DNA from 2 places in the Natronocella acetinitrilica genome. Region 2 is predicted to be linked to the other one. Evidence: predicted binding sites of a transcription regulator. Region 2 holds the regulator's gene; the other holds the start of a gene.
What was found. Region 2 encodes sigma-54, which starts transcription at its own class of promoters, with help from an activator protein. Its sites were predicted from a motif close to TGGCANGNTNCNTGCTT; they were not measured.

Region 1 (7,288 bases), on a different contig from region 2:
GCTCGTCGTTGACGACAGTCTGCGGGTCGCCTTCAGCAATGACGCCACCGCGCTCCATCACCACCACGCGCTGAGACACGCCGAGTACAACCTTCATGAGGTGTTCAATAATCAGGATCGTGACGCCCTGTTGCGAGATCCTGCGAATCAAATCCAGGGCTGTGTCGATTTCTGCGGCGTTCAGTCCGGCGTTTACTTCATCGAGCATCAGCACCTTCGGATTCATCGCCAGGCTCTTGGCCAGTTCCAGGCGCTTGCGATTGGGCAGCGTGAGCGAGGAGGCCATTTCCTCGGCCAGGTGGTCCAGACCAACGAAACTGAGCAACTCTCGCGCTCGGCGGCGCGCGGCCATCATGCTGTCCATGCCGCCCCCGAACACGGCACCCGCGGCAACGTTGTCCGTCACGGTTAGAGCCGGAAACGGCTGGACGATCTGGAATGTTCGGCAAAGGCCGCGTCGTGCCGCCTGAAAGGGCTTCTGTCGGGTCACATCCTGCCCGAAGAAAAGCACCTTCCCTTTATCCGGCGTATGGGCACCTGTCACCAGGTTGACCAGGGTTGTCTTGCCGGCGCCATTCGGTCCGATCAACCCGACGATCTCTCCTTCATTTAGATCCAGGGAGACGTCATCAACCGCCTGAATGCCACCGAATGCACGCGACAGGTTCTCGAGTCGCAGAACAGGCTGACTCATGATCGCACCCCCTCGGCGCCTCGCAGCCGATTCACGACCTTGCGGTATGACACCTTGAGCAGGCCGCCCGGAAGGAAGAAGATGAGGAAGACGATGATCCCGCCCAACACGGCTCTGTTCCAGTCGAGGAAGTTGGCCCAGAAGATTTCTTCAAGAATCACGAACGTTCCAGCACCAAGCACCGGGCCGAGCACCGTTCCCGGGCCTCCCAGCAACACCATCACGGGCACCTTGACGGTCATGAGAATGCTGAACGCGTCGGTGGGGTCGATGTAGCCCACCCAGGAGGCATAAACCGCCCCGGTGGTGCCACAGAACATGGCAGACAACGTGAACGCCACCACCTTATATAAAGTGGTGTTGATACCCACCATATTGGCGGCATCCTCGTTCTGACGAATGCAGTGCAGCCCGAAACCCAGTCGGTGCCTGTCCACGAACACGTTGAGGGCGAAGGTGATGAGCATGATTCCGATCATCACCATCAGGTAGAAGATGGCCACCTCGTCAGGACTCCAGCGCAACAAGGGGATATTGAGGCCATCACCACCCCCGGTGACGCTACGCCAGGAGGAAATCACCAGTCGGCAAACCTCCACAACCGCAATGGAGCCAATAGCGAAGTAGTGGCCCTTGAGACGGAGAATGATCGCGCCCAACGCGGCTGCGAAGGCCGCCACGACGATGGTGGCGAGCGTCCATGCCAGGAACATCGGCACGCCATTACGCTGGGCAATACCACCCACATAGCAACCAACGCCGAAGAAGGCGACAGTTGCAAAGGATGGGTAGCCCGTATAACCGCCGATGAAGTTCCACGAGAGGGCCAGGGAGGAATACATGGCGATCATGATCGCCGTGCGCACGATGTAGTTGTCGGCATGCAGCGGGGTGGTGGCCAGCAGCAGCACCCAGAGCACAAACAATCCAAGTCCGAGACGACTCATTATTCATACCCCTTCTTGCCGACCAGCCCCGTGGGTTTCACGACCAGCAGAATGAGCATCAGCAGAAAGCCGATGGTCAACGAATGCTGGGGACCAAAGAAGTGGCCAGAGATGCTCTCGATCAGACCCAGAGCCAGACCACCAACCAACGCACCCGGCACCGACCCAAGACCACCGATGACGCAGACCACGAAGGCCTTGCCCAGGTACATGCCGGTGAGATTCGTGGTCACCGGAAAAACCATCGCGAAGATGACACCAGCCGCGCCTGCCATCAGGGCGCCGATGCCGAAAGTGATGGCGTACACATGATTCACGCGGATACCCATCAGGGCGGCTGCAGCGCGATCCATGCGCACTGCGACGATTGCCCGACCGATCCTTGAGGCCCGCATCACATAGAACAGGACTCCCGTGAGGATCAGCGCAAGCGCCATTCCCAGCAGTCGATCGATGGGCATGTCGACCCCAAGAAAGGAGATACCGCCCAGATCCAACGTCACACGCCGCGGGGTCGCCGAGAAGTAGACCGTCATGATGTTGTAGAGAATCATGTCCAGGCCGAAAGTCAGGGTCAGGGTAGTCAGCACCGGCGCAGTGACGACCTTGTTGATGAACAGGAACTGGACCAGATAGCCGATGCCGAACAGCAGCAGGGCAACGATGGGGAGCATGATCAGCGGATGCACCCCGAAACTTTGCCAGGCAAAGAACGCGAGGTAGCCACCAAGCACGATGAAGGACCCGTGAAGCATGTTGATCACGTTCAACACGCCCCAGACCAGAGAAAACCCCACGGCAAGACAGGCATACAAGGCGCCCAGGACGAGCCCGTTAACGATGATCTGACCAAAATCCATGCGCTCCCCCCAGGGTCTCGTGGTACCGCGCGGTGTTGAGGATTGGCGGCCCACGGCGCACACCGCCGGGGCCGCTCGGTGGCGGTACGAATCAGCGACTCAGGATTCGCAGTTCGCCAGTGGCGATGGATTCCGGATAGAGGACGACGATTCGCTCGTCCTGCACCTGGATGATGGGCAGTTCCCGCGCCTCGTTCATTCCGTTTTCGCCGAAGCGGATGCTGCCGTAGAAGGTCTCGATATCGGTTTCCGCAAGGGCATCACGGATGGCCGAGCCATCCAGTGAACCGGCTCGCGGCAGCACGTCTTCAAGCATGGCCAGAGCGCCAGCGCATGAACCGTGGACGTAGTCCGGATCGGCACCATTGCTGATTTCCAGGAAGTCCTGGTAGAAGGAGTCCGTGGTCGGCCAGACACCCGTGCCCTCGTAGGTTGCAGAGTGGTGCCACCAACTCGAGGACGATACGTCCTCCGCCAGGCTACCCAACCCCTCGATGAACTCTTCATAGGCAGGCCCCGTCACCATCGTGACGATGGGAGCGTGCACGTTGAGGTCGGACATCTGCCGACGGGCAAGGATGAGATCCTGGGTGTAGCCGGTGATGTAGATCCAGTCCGGCTCGGCCCTGCGAATGCTGGTGAGCGACGAGGAGTGGTCGAGCGTACCAACCGAATACAACTCGTTGTAGACCACTTCCAGGCCGGCGGCTTCAGCTGCCGCGACCGTGGCCTCAGCCATGGATTTCGGGAACACGTCATCCCGACCCAGTACGGCGACACGACTCAGTTCCGGATGCCTCTCCATGAGGAAGTCGGTCATCGTCACGGTCATGTTCGCGTTGGGCGATAGCGTTCCGAACAGGTAGGGGTTCTGATTCGCGAACACGGACTCCGAGGAGGCAACACAGGCGATCGTCGGAACGCGGTAGCGCTCGCCCACGGTGCCGGTAATCACGGTGTGACCGGAGCCGAAGGGTGCCATGATGAGATGAGCGCGATCTCTGGTGATCAGTCGTTCCGCCAACTGACCGGCTCGTGGCCCGTCACTCTGATAGTCATACTCGAGAATCTCGACCTGATGGGCCTGCCCATTGATCTCGATACCGCCGTTGGCATTGACCTTCTCCGCCCACAAGCGGTAGACCTGTTGCTGCTTGTAACCTTCATCTGCCAGACCACCCGTCAGTGCCAGGGGCGCACCGATGCGAATGGTTTCCTGGGCAGAGGCCAACGGGCCAGCGAGCATGGCCGCTCCCGCGATTGCCAGACCCGCCATATAGCCCAGTGTCCTGACCGTCTTCGGGTGATCCCCAGCGGCGTGGCCATCCTGTCTCTTGTTGAAGATGCTCGTTTTCATCGTCTGCGCTCCAGTGAGTACCGCCGCCCCGCAACAAACCCGTCTCGCGGAGATGGCACGGCTTGTTCTTGGTAACTGCATGGAGCACTGATGCAAGGGCGGGGCCAAACATGAAACATACGGTTCATCAATGACATGGATAGGCAGGAGCAATAAAATATGCACCAGATTTTACTTAGTACACTAATTAGTGCACCAAGTAAGTGCGGATTTCTCGTCCTTTGGGGCAGACCTGGAGGGCCTTTCAGGTGTAGAGGGAGAGCGGATGCCTGGCGACGCCTCGACCGACGATGCCGAGCGCCCCGTCCGCATCCAGCGCCGCCAGACAGACGCCCGGCAGGCAATCCCCAGCGACGGCAGAGGCATTCATGCCCACCATTCGCTGCAGACCGGGATGCATGGCGACCAGCGCCTGCTCCCTTACCCGTTCCATGGACTGGAGCAGGCCGGGATCAGCGAGTAATGCGGCCTGCTCCGGAGCGGCATCCAGAGCCAGAGCACCCAGGCCCACCGCATCGATCAAGGCACTGTCGCCGATTGCCGGTAACCGCTTGCAGGCAGCCAGAGCGGGGCGGAGTGCCGGGCCGACCACTTCACCTGCCGGCGCCGTCAACCAGGTATCTGGCGCCTTGCCGAGCTTGATACCGAATTCGATGCCGTTGCCGCCGGCGGCGATCACCAGCATATTGGCCTTGCCATCCATTGCCGCGCCGACCATGCATCGGCATGCAGCCATCCACAGGTTCAGAAACCCCTGGGGATTGCCGCTCACGTACTCCTGAACTGCAGATGGCAGAGAGAGCGCGCCCAGCGACTGGCCCAGCATCGCGGAGCCGACGCCGACCCGGCCGTGGAGTTCATCGCCCTTGCTCAGGCTTTCCCGAGCCAACGGCAGAATGTCGACGGGCTTCGCCCATACGGCTTCGAGCGCGGGCGCCACCTGCTCGTGCACGAATCGAAGTCGCTCGACAACCTCCAGGTCAAACAGTCCGAAGCGCTGCGCCGGCCCTGTGCCATCACTGATCGGTGCATAACCGACACCGTTCGATCCATTCGCATCGATGACCCGGTGCAACCACATGGACCGGGACACCACGGCGGCAAGGGGAGTGACCAGGCCGACGTCCTGTGCGGGACGGAGAGAGACGGCACCGGAAAGGATCTGTTCGCGCGCCGAAGCGTAGCTGTCAGCCCGACCTTCAAACAGCAGTGCAGCACATGCGCCGTGCAGCATGGGCAGAGGAATGGCATCGGGCCCGGACAAGGGTGGCCCGGCATGCAGGAACACATCGGCGGGCAGGTTGAGAAACTCTTCAGCCGTTCCGGACCGCTCCCAGACCGGGCGGCTCGCCGCCATCCGGAGCGCCGCGCCCCTGGTTGCTTCATCCACGGATTCTTCTGCGGGGCGCTTAATGGACATGTGGTGCTCTCCCTTAGCGAATATTGAACGGTGCTCGCCCGAAAGCGTTGCCGGCCTCGACCAGCTCGGTCAGATACGCCACGAATCGCTCCCGATCCCTCGGCTTGAGATGACTCACGGTGCGATCATGGGCACGCTGGGCCGGCCCATGCATGCGATCGAGCAAGACTTCTCCCGCAGGAGTGAGCCAGACAAGACGCCGACGGCGATCCTTCTCCCCGGTGCGGCGTTTGAGCCAGCCCCCCACCTCCAGTCGCTTGACCACATTGGTGGTCGTGGCGTGGTCGATTCCGATGTTCTCAGCGAGGGTTTTCTGATCCATCTCTCCGGCGCGAAGGGCGGTGAGCAGGCTGTACTGCACCGGCGTGATGTCAAATTCGGCGCACTCCTCCAGGAACAGTGCAACGTGAATCTGATGCAGGCGGCGAATGAGAAAACCCGGTCTTGAAGAGAGTTTGAGCGTCTCTTCCGAGACGCTGACGGCGCCGTCCTTGCGCACTGAATTCTTGGTCGGTGACATGAATCGGGCTCCACGGAGGTTGAGAGGCTTGCGACACGGAGTGCCTCGGCAGCCCGTAACATGCCACCACCCAGGAGCAGCGCCAAGCGGCTTCGATTTGCAGACCGGGAAATCCGGGCAAGATCCCGGGCTGGAATTACCGGCCACCGCCAAACCATCGACGCAATCGCCTGGCCAATGCCGACAGGAAAAGCCGCATGGGATTGAGTTGCGCCGTCGCCGCCACCTCTCCACCGGAGAGTTGTCTATCCAGATTCGCCCGGAACTGATCGAGCATCACCTGAACAACGTCATCGACCAGCGCCCCCCGGCTGAACTGGGCCAGAGCCCCGGTGAGTTCGAACTCCAGAGCGACCTGCATGTCCGTGGTGCCGTCTTCCCCATCACCGACCACGAACTCGACAGAGCCTGTCGCCCGAGAGGCGGAGCGGCTGTCCACCCCCTCGCCGTCGACCTGACCGCGACGCCTGACATCGTCGTATTCGAGTCCGCCTTGCCCATCTATGCGGGTGAGAATCGGCCCGAGCCGAACCTCGATCACCCCAGTGACCTCGCCGTCCGAACCAACGTTTTCGAGTCGCGCGCCCGGAAGACAGGCGACGACCGCCTTGATGTCGTTGCGGATGAGGTGCCAGACAGCTTCGGGTTCATGGGTGAGTCCGAAGCGGCTTTCGATTCGTCTACGCGCACCGGACTGCTCGCTCTTCAGCGCACCCCGCGCCCGGCCGGCTTCAGGTGCTTCCAGTGACGTGGCATCGAAGTCCTGAGCCGCGATTGTCGGGAGCACGACGGCAGCCGCGGCGGGCAGCAGCGCCGGCTCATCCGTGACCGCGGCAAGCACCTTTTGTACGGCCTTGACGATGCCGGCATAGCCAGTGCAACGGCATAGATTCCCACTCAGCTCTTCGCGGATCGTTCGTTCAGCGGGCTGCCGGCCGGCATAGCGGATGACGATATCGCGGGCGGTGATCAGCATGCCTGGCGTGCAGTAGCCGCACTGCAGTGCATGCTCCTCCGAGAAGGCATCGCGCAAACGTGCCATCAGGGGTTCATCATCAAAGCTCTCGATGGTGGAGATCCGGTGATCGCTGCAGGCGGCTGCATAGGTGATGCACGATCGAACCGGCCGGCCATCCATGAGGACGGTACAGGCGCCGCAGATACCGTGTTCACAGCCCACATGAGTGCCCGTGAGCAGCAGGTCATCCCGCAACAGATCGGCGAGGTGCGTACGGCCCTCGACGTCGCGCTGAATGAGGCGGTCATTGACTGTCAGGTTAACCGTGTTCATGCAACCTCGCTCATCCGGGCGGCGCGCCGGACGACTTCCAGGTAGACGGCGCTGTCGATCTCGTCGATCGTCGGCGCCTCTGTTTCAAGCGCTGCCGAGAGCATGGCCTCGTCCGGCAAACCGGAGGCGTCGACGACCACGGGCCGTCCGCCCGTCGCGCCCATGACGACGCGGGTCCGGTCTTCAGCTGCCGCCTGAA
Region 2 (7,288 bases):
TCGTGCCCACCGACGGCGGTCGCATCGAACTGGATGGCAAGGACATCACCCGACTGCCCATGCATGTACGGGCCCGGCGTGGTGTCGGCTACCTGCCCCAGGAAGCCTCGGTGTTCCGCAAACTGAGCGTTGCCGACAATCTGATGGCCATTCTCGAGACCCGGCCCGAACTCAACCGGCAACAGCGCCGAGACCGGGTGGGTGAGTTGCTCGACGAGTTCAACGTCAGTCACCTGCGCGACCAGATGGGCATCAGCCTGTCCGGGGGCGAGCGGCGCCGTGTGGAAATTGCCCGCGCGCTGGCGGCAAACCCGCGTTTCATTCTGCTGGATGAACCCTTCGCCGGGGTCGACCCCATTTCCGTCCTGGATATTCAGGAGATCATCCGCCACCTGGCCGCCCGGGGAATCGGCGTCCTGATCACGGACCACAATGTGCGCGAGACCCTCGGCATCTGCCAGCGTGCCTACATTCTGAGCGGTGGGGAAGTCATTGCCGAAGGCGGCGCGGAAGACATTCTGGCCAACCAGCGGGTGCGGGAAGTCTACCTCGGTGAAGGTTTCCGCATGTGATCATGGCCACGGCGAACCCGTTGACACGCAAGACTCGGGCCATGCGCTGTTCTCAGCGCCTGTCTTTTCCGTTACGATGATCCGGACGCTTCGCCACGACGTTGAATGCATGCGGAATCCGGCACCACAAAAAGGCTACATGATCAATGGCAGCGCCGCTCCGGCGCCCATTTACCATGTAATCCGGTAACCCCCTGCCCATGAAACAGTCGCTACAACTTCGACTCGGCCAGACCCTCACAATGACCCCACAGCTGCAGCAGGCGATCCGCCTGTTACAGCTATCGACACTTGAGCTGCGCACCGAGATCCAGCAGGCCCTGGATTCCAACCTCATGCTGGAACCGGCGAGTGAACACGACGACGAAATCGACGAGGAAGCCATCGCCGACAACCGCGATGGGGACGATGCCGAAGCCCGACAGCAGGCGGAGCGGGATGAAGCCCGCCGCGAGGTTGCCGAACGGGAAGTCGACGAGTCCAACAACACCGCACCCGACGATATCCCCGACGACCTGCCCCTGGATTCCGACTGGAACGACGTCTATGACGGAGCCACCAGCTACAGCGCCGGCGACAGCGATGAGCAGATGGACTCCTGGGAGAGCCGCTCCAGCAGCAGTCGCAGTCTGCAGGACCACCTCCAGGAGCAACTCGAACTGAGTCCGCTGAACGAGCGCGATCGCGCCATCGGCGAGGCCATCATCGACTCGGTGCGGGACGACGGCTACCTCAGCAGCAGCCTGGACGACATCCTCGCAGCGCTACCCCCGGAGTGGGAAGTCGAACTTGATGAGGTCGAGGCCGTGCGCCATCTCATCCAGCGCTTCGATCCCCTGGGGGTTGCCTCGGTGAACCCGCGGGAAGCGCTATTACTGCAATTACAGGTCCTGCCGCCGGACACGCCCTGGCTGGAGCCGGCCATCCGTCTCGTTGACCAGCACCTGGAATTGCTCGGCAGCCGGCAGATCGCCCAGCTGACCCGGCGCATGAAGCTCGATCAGGAAGAGCTGCAGCACGTCCTTGCGCTGATCCGCACCCTGGATCCACGGCCCGGCTCGCAGATCAGTGACCGGCAGGCCGAATATGTGACTCCGGACGTCTACGTGCGCAAGGTTCAAGGTGCCTGGCGAGTCGAGTTGAACCCGGAGGCAACGCCACGGGTGCGCGTCAACAGTTATTATGCGAGTCTGGTGCGGCGGGCGGACAGCAGTAACGAGAATACGACCCTACGGCAGCATCTGCAGGAGGCACGGTGGCTCATCAAGAGTCTGCGCAGTCGCAACGACACGCTGCTGAAAGTCGCCACATGTATTGTCAATCATCAGCAGGACTTCTTCGAGTTTGGCGAGGAGGCGATGAAGCCGCTGGTGCTGCGGGAAGTTGCCGAAGAGGTGGAGATGCACGAGTCCACCATCTCCCGCATCACGACCCAGAAATACATGTATACCCCCAGGGGCACATTCGAGTTCAAGTACTTCTTTTCCAGCCATGTCCATACCGTGGACGGTCAGGAGTGCTCCGCAACATCGATCCGCGCACGCATCAAACGACTGATCGCCGACGAGGACGAGAGCAAACCCCTCAGCGACAGCCGACTGGCGGACATACTGAAGGATGAAGGCATCAATGTCGCCCGACGCACGGTGGCGAAGTACCGGGAGTCCATGGCCATCGCTTCATCCAACGAACGAAAGCGCATTGCCTGAGCGCGGTGTCGTCGGCCCGGTAAACGGCCGCCCCCACCCAGGGCCCTGAATAAGAGATACTAAGGAGAGCGCCATGCAAGTCGATATTACGGGCCATCACGTTGATCTGACCGATTCTCTCCGCGACTACGTTCAGCAGAAGTTCATCCGTCTTGAGCGACACTTTGACAACATGGTGGACGCCCACGTGATTCTGACGGTGGAAAAACTTGACCAGAAGGCCGAGGCGACACTGCAGCTTGGCGGCGCGAAACTGTTCGCGGACGCGGTGTCCGGAGACATGTACGCTGCCATCGACGCACTGATCGACAAACTGGACAGGCAGGTGAAGAAGCACAAGGAGAAACTCACCGACCATCATCGAGTCGAAGGCCTTCAGGCGAAAGCGGCCGGTGGTGATCTCGAGGAGTGACCAGGCTGGCCGGCGATGCCCTGGGCGGCATCTCCGGTCGACATACACTGAACGGGCAGGCCGTTTGCCCAGGGGCGGGGCCGGATCGGCGATCCGGCGTGCAAACCAATGATCAAGATTGCCGACCTGTTGACCCAGGACCGCATCGGCTGCGATGTGGCCGTATCCAGCAAGAAACGCGGGCTGGAAGTGCTCAGCGAACTCGTGGCGGGCGAAGCAGCCGGTCTGAACGCGGGCGCTATCTTCAACAAGCTGATAAGTCGCGAAAAACTCGGGAGCACCGGGCTTGGCAAAGGCGTTGCCTTGCCTCACGCCCGCGTGGAAGGCAGCGATACCGCCACTGCCGCTTTCATCAAGCTTCCCGAAGGCATCGATTTCGATGCCTTCGACCGACAGCCGGTGGATCTGCTGTTTGCCCTGGTCGTGCCGGAGCACTTTACCGACGAGCACTTGCAGATCCTCGCGCGGCTGGCGGAGATGTTCAGCGACCCTGAATTCTGCAACCGGCTGCGCGAAGCGGATTCGGCGTCTGCCCTGCATGATCTGCTGACGGCCTGGAACGGCGACCAGGCCGCCGACGGTTGATGCCCGGAATTTTATTCGACCAGGACCGGACCGAGCTGTCGGACAGCGCCATGACAACGGCAACCGTCATCCCCGGGACCTTAGTCCGGATCTTCAACAAAGGCGTGCTGCTGACTGGTGACAGCGGCATTGGCAAAAGCGATCTGGCCCTGGCGCTGATGGATCGCGGCCATACGCTTGTCGCAGACGATGCGGTAGAACTCTCGGTGACGGCGGACCGTCTGACCGGATATGCCCCCGCAGCCTTGCACGGATTACTCGAAGTGCGCGGGCTTGGCCCACTGCGGCAGACACGCTGCGCCGACCAATGTGAGATCGCCGTCGTGGTTAACCTCGTGCAGCCAACCAGGGAACAATGGGCCAGCTGGCCACGTCTGCATGGCAAATGGGATGCAGTCACGCTGGGGGGCATCTGCCTGCGGCGACTGCACTTGCCGGTTGCCTCCGGTCGGCCCTTGCCGTTGCTGCTGGAGGCCGTAGCCCGGACTCACGATGGGGAGATGAGACATGGCTGATGCCCGGCGCCTGATCATCGTCAGCGGCCTGTCCGGCTCTGGAAAGACCGTCGCGCTGCACACCCTGGAAGATGCCGGCTATTACTGCATCGACAACCTGCCCATCTCCCTGCTCTCCGGTCTGGGCGCGCACCTCGGCCTGCTCGGCACCGATGGTGGCCAGGATTTCGCTGTCGGCATTGATGCGCGCAACCGGCCAGGGGATCTACAACAGTTTCCAAGCTTTCTCGATCATCTCCGCGCTCACGGGGTCAAGACGGAGATCGTCTTTCTAACCGCCGATGACGCCACACTCATCAAGCGCTTCAGCGAAACCCGCAGACGCCACCCGCTAAGCGCCGACGATCGGCCGCTGGCCGAGGCCATCGCGGTTGAAAGGCATCTGCTCTCGCCCATTCAGGAGCGGGCCGATCTGCTGGTGGATACGACAACCACCACGCTGCATCAGCTGCGGGATATCATCAACGAGCGTCTGGGCGGTCATCACGCCCGGCTGTCCATCCTGTTCCAGTCCTTCGGCTTCAAGCACGGCGTGCCCGCGGACGCCGACTTCGTGTTCGATGTCCGCTGTTTGCCCAACCCTCATTGGGAGCCGGCACTGCGTCCGCTGACCGGGCGCGATCAACCAGTGGCCGAATACCTTGAGGCACAGCCCCAGGTCGAGCAGATGTACGTGCATATCCGGGACTTTCTAGCTCATTGGATTCCGGCCTTCGAGCGGGACAACCGCAGCTATCTCACCATTGCCATCGGCTGCACTGGTGGGCAGCATCGCTCTGTCTACCTGTCGGAACGCCTTGCCGCGCACTTCGCCCGCCAATTCGGACAGGTCTCCATGCGTCACCGGGAACTCTCATGAGCGTGGGCATTCTGCTGGTCACCCACAATGCCATCGGCCAGCAGTTGCTGGAGACGGCCAAGTCGACCCTGGGCTTCTGCCCGGTCCAGACAGGCAGCCTGGCCGTGACCCAGGATGTCGACCCCGACGGCGTGGAGCGCAATGCGGTGCAGATGCTGGAAACCCTGGACACCGGCGACGGCGTCCTGGTCCTGACCGACGCCTATGGCTCCACGCCGAGCAACGTGGCCTGCCGGCTCGCGCGTCGGGAACGCATCTGCGTGATCGCAGGGGTGAACCTGCCCATGCTGCTCCGGGTATTCAATTATCCGCGACTCTCCCTGCACGAACTCGCCGAGAAGGCACTGACCGGCGGACAGGATGGCGTTGTCATGGTGCAGACCAATGAATGAGCAAGCTGCCGGCGACAGCGCAGGTAAGCTGCAGCGTCGCGAGATCACCATCATCAACAAGCTCGGCCTGCATGCCCGGGCGGCAGCCCGTTTCGTGGCCATTGCCTCGGGTTTTGACAGTCAGGTTCGGGTGATTCGGGGGAATCGCACCGTCAACGGCAAGAGCATCATGGGTGTGATGATGCTGGCCGCTGCCCGGGGCACCACACTGTTGGTCGAGGCGGAAGGTGATGATGCCTCGGCAGCGCTGGACGCCATCGAGGCGCTGGTGAAGAACCGGTTTGAGGAGCAGGAATAAGGCTTGCGCTCTGACCCGGCGCGGGTTACCCATGAGCTAGTGTCCCGACACAGAAGTTCGCTGCATTTCTGTTTCGGGCACTAGGGATACGTTGCTATTGACGGAGGCCATTGACCCAATGAAGGTAAAGCAACTCATCGAGGCCTGGGAAGAGTCTGCCAGCGAACTGCGGACGGCCAACGAGTATCGGGTGCGCCTGTCCATCCATGACGCCGCGAAGCTCTCAGCCTTGCAGGAGATGTTTCCGGGGCGTTCGGAAAGCGACCTCATTACCGATCTGCTCTCTGCTGCGCTGGACGATCTGGAGGCCGCCTTCCCGTATGTGCAGGGGCAACGCATCGTGGCGGAAGACGAGCACGGTGATCCAATCTACGAGGATGTGGGCAGCACGCCGCGCTTCCAGGAGATCACCCGAAAGCACCTGCAGCGGCTGCAACGCCAGCTGCAGGAACCCTGATACACCTGTCAGGACCCGGCCACGGTCATGCCATCGATGAGGATGGAGCCGGTGTGAATGTTGCCCCGGGTATCCACGTCGTTGCCGACAGCCTGGATACCCAGCAGCATGTCCCGCAGGTTGCCGGCCACGGTGACTTCCTGCACGGGCCTGGTGATCTCGCCACCCTCGACCCAATACCCCGCGGCACCCCGTGAGTAGTCGCCGGTGACCATGTTGATCCCCTGCCCCATGAGTTCGGTGATGAGCATGCCCTCGCCCATGGTGTTCAGTAGCCCGTCCAGGTCGCTGTCACCCGGCGGCAGATGCAGGTTATGCACACCGCCGGCGTTGCCGGTTGTGGTCATACCAAGTTTGCGGGCCGAGTAGCTGTCCAGCACATAGCCCTGGAGCACGCCGTCGCTGACCAGATCCCGCTCCCGGGTGGCAACCCCTTCGTTGTCGAACGGCGCACTGCCGAGGGCGCGCGGCAGGTGCGGGTGCTCGGTCAGTGACAGGCCCTTGGGGAGTACCGGGGTGCCAATGCTGTCCAGCAGAAAACTGGCCTTGCGGTAGAGGCTGCCACCGCGCACCGCTGACACCAGATGCCCGAGCAGCCCCCTCGCCATGGTGGCGTGGTAGACCACCGGTACCCGGCGGGTCGGCACCTGGCCGGCTCCAAGCCGCTTCAGCGCATGGTCCGCGGCCTTGCGCCCCACTGCCTCTGGCGCGTCAAGTCGCTGGGCATCGCGGTCCACCGTGTACCAGTAATCGCGCTGCATGCCGCCGCCGTCCTCGGCGATGACCACACAGTTCATGCCATGGCGTGACCCATGGTAGCCACCCATGAAACCATGGCTGTTGCCATAGACCCGAACGCTGACGTTGCTGGACACCCCGGCAGAATCCGACTTGGTTATCCTTGAATCGACTGACAGCGCCGCGGCCTCGCAGCTCAGGGCCAATTCCACCGCGTCATCGGGGCTGAGCGCCCAGGGGTGGTAGAGATCGAGATCGGGCACATCCCGGGCCAGCAGTTCCGGGTCGGCAAGACCCTGGGCCGGATCCTCCGACGTATGCCGTGCAATTGCACAGGCTGCTTCAACCGTTGCCCGGATGGACGCCGGGGAGAAATCCGCCGAACTGGCAGTGCCCTGACGCTGACCGAAATACACAGCCACTGCCAGCGAGCGGTCCCGTTGGTGTTCCAGGGTATCCACCGCACCGTTACGGACCTGCACCGACAGGCCCGAACCCACGCTGGCCGAGGCTTCCGCCGCAGTGGCACCCTGCCGTCGCGCTTCGTCCAGTACCTGCTGGACAAGTTGCTCCAGCTGCGCCTTGTCCGGCAGGGATGTCCGCCCTTGCGGCTCTGCAATTGCTGTCATGATTAACCCTCAGTGCCGCCGACCGTCAGCCCATCCACCTTGAGCGTGGGCTGACCCACACCCACCGGTACGCTCTGCCCGTCCTTGCCGCAGACGCCAATACCCGTATCAAGCCGCATGTC

Region 1: a site for sigma-54 is predicted at 3,949-3,965, ahead of J2T57_RS03300 (amino acid ABC transporter substrate-binding protein). Genes of this name have one in related genera too.

Annotation. Positions count from the first base shown of each region.
Region 1 is NZ_JALJXV010000001.1:696,251-703,538, reverse strand. Features, by position in the region: gene J2T57_RS03315 (ABC transporter ATP-binding protein) at 1-694, opposite strand, end outside; gene J2T57_RS03310 (branched-chain amino acid ABC transporter permease) at 691-1,641, opposite strand; gene J2T57_RS03305 (branched-chain amino acid ABC transporter permease) at 1,641-2,501, opposite strand; gene J2T57_RS03300 (amino acid ABC transporter substrate-binding protein) at 2,593-3,858, opposite strand; gene J2T57_RS03295 (oxamate carbamoyltransferase subunit AllG family protein) at 4,103-5,278, opposite strand; gene J2T57_RS03290 (MarR family winged helix-turn-helix transcriptional regulator) at 5,292-5,798, opposite strand; gene J2T57_RS03285 (2Fe-2S iron-sulfur cluster-binding protein) at 5,935-7,089, opposite strand; gene J2T57_RS03280 (FAD binding domain-containing protein) at 7,086-7,288, opposite strand, start outside.
Region 2 is NZ_JALJXV010000002.1:341,016-348,303, forward strand. Features, by position in the region: gene lptB (LPS export ABC transporter ATP-binding protein) at 1-572, shown strand, start outside; gene J2T57_RS04920 (RNA polymerase factor sigma-54) at 773-2,281, shown strand; gene hpf (ribosome hibernation-promoting factor, HPF/YfiA family) at 2,355-2,693, shown strand; gene ptsN (PTS IIA-like nitrogen regulatory protein PtsN) at 2,802-3,278, shown strand; gene J2T57_RS04935 (HPr kinase/phosphorylase) at 3,329-3,793, shown strand; gene rapZ (RNase adapter RapZ) at 3,786-4,652, shown strand; gene J2T57_RS04945 (PTS sugar transporter subunit IIA) at 4,649-5,044, shown strand; gene J2T57_RS04950 (HPr family phosphocarrier protein) at 5,073-5,342, shown strand; gene J2T57_RS04955 (UBA domain-containing protein) at 5,461-5,799, shown strand; gene pmbA (metalloprotease PmbA) at 5,808-7,166, opposite strand; gene tldD (metalloprotease TldD) at 7,169-7,288, opposite strand, start outside.